2 regions of the Sporosarcina sp. FSL K6-3508 genome follow, and region 2 is predicted to be linked to the other one. Evidence: riboswitches for the same ligand, from Rfam matches in the RefSeq annotation. Region 2 holds a riboswitch; the other holds the start of a gene.

Region 1 (5,582 bases), 550 kb from region 2:
ATGGAGAGCAGCCAGTTTGGGCAAAGTCTTCTGAAATATTTGAAACGACAGATGGCGTGAGGGTTGGAGTGATCGGAGCCACTGCACCGTACTATGCTTTTTATCGACAGCTTGGCTGGAAAGTGACAGAGCCGCGTAAAGAAATCCGGGAACAGTTAGTTCGTATTCGACAACAAGCAGATCTCGTGGTTTGCTTATCACATTTAGGCATCAATGAAGATCGCCTTCTGGCTGCGGAATATCCGGCATTAGATATTATTTTAGGAGGACATACCCACCATTTATTGAAGGACGGAGAATGGATTGAGGATACATTGCTTGGTGCGGCAGAGAAGTTTGGTCATTACATCGGCCATATCCAAGTCGAGATCGATCGCATGACGAATCAGGTTGTCCATATGGAGGCCGGTGTGTTTCCTACCAATACGATGGAGCAAACAGCAGAAGATGTTGAACAGGTGAATGCCTATCTTTCTGAAGGAGAGGAAGCTTTGCAAGTGCCTGTCTTCTATAACCCTTCCCCGCTGGCTCAGAAGCTGACAGCAGAAAGCCCGCTTTCATCCTTTTTCGGACGTGCGCTTTTAGCTTATACGCATGCGGAATGTGCACTTTTTAACGCCGGGATTTTCCTTGGAAGTCTAGACGAGGGTTGGGTGACAAGAGGTGATTTACATTCGTTGTTGCCGCATCCGATCAATCCTTGCATCGTACACTTGGACGGTTCGGAATTACTTCAGGTTTATGAACAATCACTTGATCCGAAGTGGACGGAATTGGAAATCAAAGGTTTGGGATTCCGGGGAACATTCATGGGAAGCATGGTTCATGAAAGATTATTCCGCAATCAGGACGGACAATTATTTGCAGGCAACCGGGCAGTGGAGCCTGGCGAAACGTATAGGCTCGCTACATTGGATATGTTTACATTCGGATTTTTCTTTCCTCTATTAAAGGATGTTCCTAAAGAATATATCATGCCTGAGATGATTCGCGATGTCCTAGGCTGGTATGGAAAAAAATATTTTAATGAGAGCTAGTATGTCCGCCTCCTGATTCGCATAATGTGAAGCAGGAGGCGTCGTTTTGCGGTTTTATACGAATCAAAAAAGACCGAGAAAAAGAAGTTATGCGAGAAATTGGCTGAGGTTGATCATTCCGACGATTTTCATAGCAGTCGCCTTATTTTTTTACTCAGTCAATAAACAGCTGACCCCAATCTATACGCAATATGCTGAAAAACAAACGCAGAAAATAGCCAGCCATGTAATCAGCCAAGCGATCAATGCACGATCTACGAGCGTGTATGATATCAATGAAATAATTGAAAATGTGCCGGATGAGACACGAGATACCGTCACGACGAAATTTAATACGGAAATCATCAGTCAGGTTATGGCGGAAGTTCATCAATTGGTTGAAGATCACCTCGAACGTGCAGAAGGTGGCGATCTAGACATGCTGCCGCCGTTAGGTGATTTGGAGTATAATCCTGAAATGATGGCGAAAGAGCAAGGCGTCGTTTTCTTTGTCCCGCTCGGGCAAGCGACCAATATTCCGTTGCTCGGCAACTTGGGTCCGAAAATTCCGATCCGTTTTCATGTCATGGGAAACGTCCACACCGATGTGGAAACGGATATACAGGAATTCGGGATAAATAATGCCTATGTAGAAGTGACCTTGCTGGTGAACGTGAATGTTCAGATTATCGTTCCGCTTGCAACGAGTAAGAGCGTAGTAACGCAGAGAATGCCTGTCGCGATGGGCTTGATCAGAGGAAAAGTTCCGCAAATTTATTCGAAAGGAGAGCAGACGCCGGCACAAATAGAGGTTCCGTTGCAAGAACCGGAATAAAAGGCTATTGTGAACAATGTCGATTATTGCTACACTGTTAAAAGAAGAATATCGAGACTTACGTAGAGGTTGCATTGTTTATAAGTATTTTGCGAGAGAGTGACGTCGATGACCGCAATTGAAAGGAGACAATGCCGAAGTTTGAGAAGGGTCAACTTCTCAGGTTGGGGTCATTTCGAAGAGGAATGATCTTGTCATACAGCGGTAATGTATGGAGCGCTACAACAGCCGGATGATCCGTATCCATTTATCTTGTACATGATGATTGATTCGCAGATGAACTGTTAAGCCGACTCCTACACGTTTGTAACATGTTGGAGTCGGCTTTTTCTCTGTAATAGGCTTTCCCTTCTTCGACTGACCATCTACTTTTCGATACAATCTACCGACTAGAAAGAGGAGGAATTAATATGATTGGAACATGGGTATCCATTTTGCCTCCTGTTATCGCTATCGTGATGGTATTGGTGACGAGGAGAGTATTACTATCGTTAGGAGCTGGGATTGTCACAGCCGCTTTACTCATCGCGGAATTTTCCCCAATGGAAACATTGAAAAATGTTTGGACAGCTATGACGATTTCATTTTGGGATGACGGATTGAATACGTATAATATATTTATTATGTTGTTTTTATTATTGCTTGGTGTCATTACGGCATTTGTCAGCCTGTCCGGCGGCAGTGCGGCCTTTGCGAGATGGGCGGTCACACGAATTCGTACGCAGCGTGGAGCGAAACTGTTGACGATGATTTTGGGAATCGCAATTTTTGTAGATGACTACTTTAACTCTTTAGCGGTTGGACAAATTGCAAGACCGATTACGGATCAGCATAAAATATCTCGTGCAAAACTAGCTTATTTCATTGATTCTACGTCTGCACCGATTTGCGTAGTATCTCCAATTTCAAGTTGGGGGGCATTCTTGATCGGGCAGCTTGCTCTTATACTTGGGACGACAGCCGCTGTTAGCTATTCGCCGTTAACTGCCTTTATTCTGATGGCGCCGATGAATTTCTATGTAATCGCCACATTGTCCATGGTCTTTTTCTTCGCTTGGACGAATAATGATTTCTTTGAAATGAAGAAACATGAAGATCGGGCAGTAAATGAAGGTTTGCTGTATGATCCGGAAAAAGAGATACCAGGTGAGCTGAAAGAAGAGTTTCCTGAACACTCTTATGGGAAAGTTCGCGATCTGGTTGCACCTATCGTGACGTTAATTGTCGTGACGCTTGGAATGATGGTCTATACTGGCTATCAAGAAGCGGGTGTCTTCGATATTTGGGCTATATTCGAAAATACAGATGTGCCGAAATCATTAGTAGTTGGTGGCGTTACAGCTACACTGTTGGCTATGTTCTTATATGTTCTGCAAATGAAAGTGAATAAAACAGCAAGTGTTTCTTGGATGGGCCGTGCATTCATCAGCGGTTTGAAAGCGATGATGCCAGCGATTCTGATTTTGATTTTCGCTTGGGGCTTAACTGAGTTAATTGCTACACTTGATACAGGTCTTTTCCTGTCAACAATGGTAGATCAATTGAATATTCCAGTAGCTTTCTTGCCGGTATTGATATTCATTCTGGCGGGACTGATGGCATTTTCAACGGGAACTTCATGGGGATCGTTTGGAATTCTATTGCCGATCGCCGGCACAATTATGGTCAACGCAGAACCCGAATTATTATTGCCAGCGTTATCTGCAGTTCTTGCTGGGGCGGTTTTCGGAGATCACTGTTCGCCGATTTCCGATACGACAATCCTTTCTTCAACGGGTGCAGGCTGTAATCATATGGATCACGTAGCAACACAATTACCGTACGCATTGGTGGCTGCTGGCGTGTCAGCACTTGGTTATTTTGTTCTAGGCATGACTGGTTCCGTTTGGATTGGTTTAGTAGTTGTTATTATAGCATTGATAGTATTATTCACGTACTGGACGGCTAGAGGTAAAAAGCGTCAAGCGCAAGTGGCTTAAAAACTTTAGACTAAGAGTGTCAGCAAGATTCACACTCTTAGTCTAAAATTGTTTTGACATCTTTTACTGTCCTGTTTATACTAAATATACAAAACTTAAATTATCGGAAAATAGTGAATGGTGGTAAGTTTTGAACAACAATACACTAAAAGGAGGAAGTAGTATGGAAAATCGTTCGCAGTGGGGAACGAGAGCTGGTTTTATATTAGCGGCAGTGGGTTCGGCAGTCGGGCTTGGTAATATTTGGCGCTTTCCTTATGTCGCATATGAAAATGGCGGCGGGGCATTTTTTATCCCCTATTTGTTCGCGCTATTGACCGCCGGTATTCCGATTTTAATCTTGGAATTCACGATCGGTCATAAATATCGTGGATCGGCACCATTATCTTTTTTCCGTTTGAATGGAAAAAAGACAGAATTTCTAGGTTGGTGGGGGATATTTGTATCCTTTGTCATATCCACTTATTACGCCGTGATTATTGCATGGGCCATGAAGTATACGATTTATTCGTTTAGTTTATCTTGGGGAAAAGACCCTGAGGCTTTCTTCTTTGGGGACGTCTTAAAAATAGCGGATAACCCGGGAGAAGTTGGAGGTTTGGTTGGAGGAGTAGCATTGCCGCTGTTGCTCGTCTGGGCGATTTGTTTTATCATCTTGCTGGGCGGAGTCAAGAAAGGGATCGAGTTGGCGAATCGGATATTTATTCCTGTCCTATTTATACTCTTTTTATTCGTCGTCATTCGTGCGATTACTCTTGACGGAGCGATGGTAGGTTTGGATGCTTTCTTCAAACCGGATATTGATAAGTTATTAAGTCCGCGTGTGTGGGTCGCGGCATATGGACATATTTTCTTTAGTTTATCGATTGCGTTCGCCATCATGATAACGTACTCCAGTTATTTGCCGAAGAAATCGGATATTACAAATAACGCATTCATCACGGGGTTTGCAAACTCTTCAGTTGAATTGCTTGCAGGAATCGGGGTCTTCGCAGTGCTGGGATTCATGGCGACTTCACAGGGTGTGGATGTGGGAGACGTTGCTTCGGCTGGAGTAGGTCTCGCCTTCGTCGTGTTCCCGGAAATCATCAATCAAATGCCAGGAATGAACGGGATATTCGGTGCATTCTTCTTCCTGTCACTTGTGCTCGCCGGTCTGACCTCTCTCATTTCGATATGTGAAACATATATCGCAGGAATGGCGGATAAATTCAATATTTCGAGAAGACGTTCTGTGTTCATTGGTGTCGGACTTTCGGGATTAATCTCTATGCTATATGCGACGAAAGGCGGTTTATACTTCCTCGATGTAGCAGACTACTTTATCAACCAATTCGGAATTGCAGTCATCGGACTTGTAGAAGTCATCTTGCTAGCTTGGGTTTTCAGAAAACTCGGCATTTTCGAACAACATGCCAATGCGGTGTCTGATATTCGTTTGGGCTGGTGGTGGAAAGTTTCATTGACATTCATTACACCGGTTGTACTTGGAACGATGCTGTTCTTCCTGATTAAAGACAATATCGCTGAAAACTATGAAGGCTATCCTACTTCATTCTTATGGACAATGGGTTGGCCGGTTGCTATCGGTGCATTCGTGATGTCGATTGTTTTCACTTCACTGAAATGGAAAAACAACACGCGTGTTGCTACTGATTACGAAGAAGACAAAGGAGGGCTTTAAATGGATACAGGAATGAGCGGCTCTGCTATTCTTATGATGTTAGTCGGTGTGATCATCATCTGGGGTGG
Region 2 (5,582 bases):
TTTTGTGCGCTTGATTTACAACATTTACAGAGGAGGTATTCTGTTGGGAAAAGGTAAAGACAATGAGAAGCAGAATGGGCAAGAGGTAAAGCGCGAAACCCTTACGACGCGGCAAGGGCATCCAGTTGTAGATAATCAAAATATACGTACGATTGGAGACCGTGGTCCAGCTACATTGGAGAATTACCACTACATCGAGAAGATCTCTCACTTTGATCGTGAAGAAATCCCTGAACGTGTCGTACATGCTCGGGGCAGTGGCGCGTTCGGTTATTTTGAGACATATGGAAAAGCTGGAGATGAACCGGTAGAGAACTATACACGTGCCAAAGTATTTTCGGGAGCCGGTAAACGGACCCCGGTTCTCGCGCGCTTTTCAACGGTCGCTGGTGCAAAGGATTCCCCTGAAACGGCTCGGGATCCACGAGGTTTTGCGGTAAAGATGTATACCGAAGACGGTAACTGGGACTTGGTCGGCAATAATTTAAAGATTTTCTTCGTCCGCGATGCGATGAAATTCCCAGATATGATCCATGCATTTAAAGCGGATCCTGTTTCCAATGTGCCACACCCGCAACGAATGTTTGACTTCGTTTCACGCTCGCCGGAATCGATTCATATGATTACCTTCTTGTTCTCGCCGTGGGGTATTCCAGCAACATATCGTCACATGCAAGGCTCCGGAGTCAACACGTATAAGTGGGTCAATGATAAAGGAGAAGCTGTTCTTGTGAAATATCACTGGGAGCCGAAACAGGGAATCCGCAACTTGACACAGGAAGATGCGAATGCCATTCAAGCAAAAAATGTTGGACATGCGACACAGGATTTGCATGAAGCGATAGAGCGCGGAGACTATCCTGAATGGGAAATGTTTGTACAGATTATGGAGGATGGCTATCATCCTGAACTTGACTTCGACCCGCTCGATGATACAAAACTTTGGCCTGAAGATAAATTTCCATGGCTGCCAGTTGGGCGTATGGTACTCGATCGTAATCCGGAAGACTTCCATACGGATATTGAACAAGCTGCATTTGGCACAGGAGTATTAGTAGATGGCATGGATTTTTCGGATGACAAGATGCTGCAGGGCCGTACATTTTCCTACTCCGATACACAGCGTTACCGGGTAGGAACCAATTACTTGCAGCTACCTGTGAACGCGCCTAAAACAGCAGTCCGAACTAATCAGCAACGCGGTCAAATGGATCACCGCGACCCGCGTGAATCAGGTGAAAATCCACATATCAATTACGAACCATCTATGCTTGGCGGATTTAAGGAAAATGGTGCAGAACGACCTCCGCATCGACCAACATATAACGCAGCTGCAATGAGCGCACCGATTGACCGTCCGAATAATTATGGCCAGGCAGGCGAAACGTTTCGTAGCTTTGAAGAGTGGGAACGAGAAGAATTAATTAAAAACCTATCGGACGCACTCGCTGTTTGTGATCCAAGCATTCAAGACGCAATGGTGGAGCATTTTACGAAGGCAGACGAGAACTATGGCCGTCTTGTAAAAGAAGGCATTGACCAGAAAATGAAGGAACTGAAGGAAATGTTGGCAGAGCAAACCATTCCAGGACGTGAATCCGGACAGTCGAAATTTGGACAAGGCACGCCTGAAGCAAAAGAGGCTGTTGAAGACGCAGTAGAAAAAGGACATGAGGCAGACCCTTATTAAGCTGCCAAACCAGTATCGCCCTTATCTCTCTTCCCCTGAGAGATAAGGGTTTTTTAAATTCAGGAAAATTCAAATGTCAATGTTTGTAGGCATTGCCGCAAATCTTAAAACAAAAAAGAATAGCCTTACAACCGGTATTTTATTAATGAAAAACAATTGACATACAAATTTATGTAATATAAAATAATTGTCAACCGAGTGGTTTTATTAGTTGACTAAAGTAGGGGGATACTGGGAATGACAGATTCAAGATCTAAACTTCAAATGATGATTGTCACTGCATTATTTGCGGCAATTATTGGGGTAATGGCACAGCTGACCATTCCGCTGCCGTTGGTTCCGATTACCGGGCAAACATTGGCAATTGGTTTGGCTGCAACGATTTTAGGTTCTCGTTATGGAACTATTTCAGTGCTTGTTTATTTAGCGATGGGTGCGGTAGGAATTCCTGTGTTTTCAGGGATGTCTGCAGGATTAGGTGTCGTTTTTGGTCCGACAGGTGGATTCCTCGTTGGCTTTATTCCGGCTACATTCATTATGGGGTATTATATGGAACGCACTAGTTTTTCTTTTGGACAGGCCATGATTGCAAATGTTATTGGAATGTTCATCACGTTGTTCTTCGGAACAGTTTGGCTGAAATTTATAGCTGAACTTTCTTGGACTGCTGCATTTATGGCAGGATTTGTACCGTTCTTAATTGGCGGGTTCATCAAAGCGTTTCTTGCTGCATGGGCAGGGATATTGATACGTGGTCGATTAATGGCTAATCGGTTATTGCTTGCTTAAAGTGAATAAGGTACCAAGTTCGCAGAAGGATCTGGATACATTGCGAACTTGGTACCTTTTATTGGGTTTCAGCATAATTGCAGAATTTACTTTTAGAAAGTTATTTCCTCATGGATAGCTAAAACTTGCTTTAAAGATTTTAGCTGTGAGTCAGGTAAAGGGAGTATAGGCAAACGTACGCCCCCGACAGGTACCCCTTTTAAGTTTAATGCCGCTTTAACAGATGATGGGTTCGGTGCGGCAAAGAGTTCTTTCATGATTGGCAGAAGACAGCGGTGTTCGTTGGCTGCTTCCTGGACGTTGCCATTTTTGAAATGGTTGATCATCGTTTGCATTTCATTGCCGATCACGTGTGCAGACACGGAAACGACTCCTGTTCCGCCGATTGCTAGTACGGGAAGTGTTAGTCCATCATCACCGCTATATAAGGAGAAGTCCTTAGGCGTATGGTCAATGATCTCAGCCATCGTATCTAAATTTCCGCTCGCTTCTTTGACAGCAACGATGTTCGGAATTTCGGCTAGTCTGATGATCGTCTCTGCACTCATGTTGACAGCACTGCGTCCAGGAATATTGTACAGCATAACTGGCAGTGAAGTAGCTTCTGCAATTGTCTTGAAGTGCTGATACATGCCTTCTTGACAAGGCTTATTGTAATAAGGCGCAACGAGCATGATCGCATCGACTCCGGCGTCCTCCGCTTGTCTTGTCAGTTCAATTGATTCTCTCGTGTTGTTTGTACCTGTTCCAGCAATGACTGGTGCTCTTCCACCGGTCACTTCCACGGTGAACTTGAATAGCTCCACTTTTTCTTCGTTCGTCAACGTAGGCGATTCTCCCGTTGTACCTGAAACGACCAGACCATCCGATCCATTGGCAAGTAAATGATTGATCAAGTTTTTGGTAGCGGCAAAGTCAATTTCTCCTCGTCCATCAAACGGAGTTACCATAGCAGTTACAATTTGTCCAAAATTCATCTTTTCTCCACATCCTATCTTTTTATTAAAAAACATAGAGGGTGGAGGGCGGGTAAGTCATTGAACGCAAAAAGCAGCAACGAGGGGCTCGTTACTGCTTTGAAATAATGAATTATTTCTTTGCAAGATAGCCCTCCATATAGTCGCCTATATGACAATTCTGCACTTGTTCAGCCCAGAACCAGCTTCGAGACAATGAGAATCCCTTCCGCTTCGGCAAATTCCCCTTTCCACAATCTTCATAGGATCTCATCATCCTCGAATTGTGTACTGATGGTTTTTGCGCCTCTATCCTTACTTCGAAGGTTTCGAAATAAGTGAATGTTTAATTACTACCACTCTACCTGTTATCTAATGCAATTGCAACTTAAACTTATTGAAACTATAAATGCTGAATCTTATAGAGATTTTTGATGTTCTTTTTTGTCTTTATAAATGCTAAAGATTTATTTTCGTGAATAACTTTTTATCAAAAATCAACGATGCTTAAGTTGGTAGTGATGGTATAGCTTTCCTATATATAATCTAAAAAGTTAGATAACGCATAGTTAAATGCTATAACCTTATATACAAAAGTTATTTGTAATGTTTAGACTATTAAAATATACTTACAATAAGATGATGATGTGGTAATAAAAGTTTTTTAGTGTATAAAAATAAATAGGGGGTTAAGGGACTAAGGTTGAACTTCATTATCTTGAGGCCGAAAATGTAAGCGGTTAAATTGTCTGAATCGACATCTCGTATTAATTTTTCGTTTTATTTTTTTAAAAGTTTAGTAGTTTTAAAAACTATTAGGGGGTAATTACATGATGAAGAAAATCTTGATGTTTGCAATAATGGCATTCGCTCTTATTATTGCTGGTTGCGGAGATTCTGGCGACACAGCCGAGGGTGCTGAAAATGGATCCTCAGATAAAAAGTACAAGATGACTATTTCTAACTCAGTTGAAGAAGATTCTGCACTTCATAAAGGGCTGATGGAGTTTAAAAAAGTAGCAGAAGAAAAATCTGACGGAAGATTGCAAGTTGAAGTGTTTTCTAACGGAGAGCTTTACGCATCTGAAAGAGAAGCCATCGAAGCTGTGCAGGCTGGTAATATTCAAGCAGCGAGTCCAGCCACTGCACCTCTTACAAACTTCGTAAAAGAATTTATGGCTCTTGATTTCTTATTCGTATTCGATGATGTAGAAGATGCGAATAGCAAATTGGATGGTGAGTTAGGCGATCTCCTAAAAGAAAAGTTGGAGGAGAATCAGCTGAAAGGTATAGGTTGGGGCAGTGCAGGTATGACTCAGATGACTAACAACATAAAACCTATTGAGAAGATTGAAGATTTTAAAGGAATGAAACTTCGTACGATGGAAAATAACATTCACTTGGATAGCTTGAAAGAGTTGGGAGCTAATCCACAACCGTATGCATTCGGTGAATTATATTCTGCACTCCAGCAAAATATTTTTGACGGCATGCAAACGACGGCCCAATTGATCGATAGTTCGAAAATTTATGAAGTTCAGGAATATATGACAGTGATGAATCATTCATTTACAGCGGAATCACTTGTTATGAATAAAGCTTTTTACGATTCATTGCCTGAAGATCTTCAGTCTGTTGTTGATGAAGCAGGAGATGCATTTACAAAGCATGAGAGAGAAGTATCCGTAGAGTATGATGAAAAAGCAATGGAACTTTTAGAAAAAGAGCTTAAAGTAAATGTTTTACCTGATGAGACAAAAAAGGCGATTATCGAAAAGTTAAAGCCTGTTTATGACAAGTATGAAAAGGAACTTGGCCACGACATCATGGAATTAGTAAGAAACTAATATATTAATTATGCAAATTCATCCCGATTGTCAATTCTATATCGATAATCGGGAGAAATTTTAAACTAAAACATTTCGGCTGTCGTAATAGTAAGAACGCAATAATGCGTCAAGCGTATAGTAGTAAACACTCTATATAAATGCATCTAAGAGCAAGAAAGTCATGCTATATATCGAATGAGTGGAGAGGGTAAATGGTGAAGAAATTTCTACATTTCATAAAGAAATTCGAAGAGATATTTTTAATACTTACAATGGTTGCTATTTTACTTATGATTTTTAGTCAGGCTCTATTCCGTT

The links. A riboswitch is a leader RNA that binds a small molecule or an ion and turns the genes downstream of it on or off. The one in region 2 is predicted to bind lysine.
Region 1: it holds a riboswitch for lysine, as region 2 does, so the genes downstream of both, MKX97_RS12580 (Na+/H+ antiporter NhaC family protein) here and dapA (4-hydroxy-tetrahydrodipicolinate synthase) in region 2, are expected to answer to the same signal.

The regions. Positions count from the first base shown of each region.
Region 1 is NZ_CP152016.1:2,521,016-2,526,597, reverse strand. It holds gene MKX97_RS12590 (bifunctional UDP-sugar hydrolase/5'-nucleotidase) at 1-1,037, shown strand, start outside; gene yunB (sporulation protein YunB) at 1,084-1,851, shown strand; lysine riboswitch at 1,907-2,081, shown strand; gene MKX97_RS12580 (Na+/H+ antiporter NhaC family protein) at 2,262-3,830, shown strand; gene MKX97_RS12575 (sodium-dependent transporter) at 3,994-5,514, shown strand; gene MKX97_RS12570 (methionine/alanine import family NSS transporter small subunit) at 5,515-5,582, shown strand, end outside.
Region 2 is NZ_CP152016.1:3,067,349-3,072,930, reverse strand. It holds gene MKX97_RS15275 (catalase) at 44-1,690, shown strand; gene MKX97_RS15270 (biotin transporter BioY) at 1,928-2,479, shown strand; gene dapA (4-hydroxy-tetrahydrodipicolinate synthase) at 2,572-3,456, opposite strand; lysine riboswitch at 3,577-3,755, opposite strand; gene MKX97_RS15260 (TRAP transporter substrate-binding protein) at 4,266-5,282, shown strand; gene MKX97_RS15255 (TRAP transporter small permease) at 5,477-5,582, shown strand, end outside.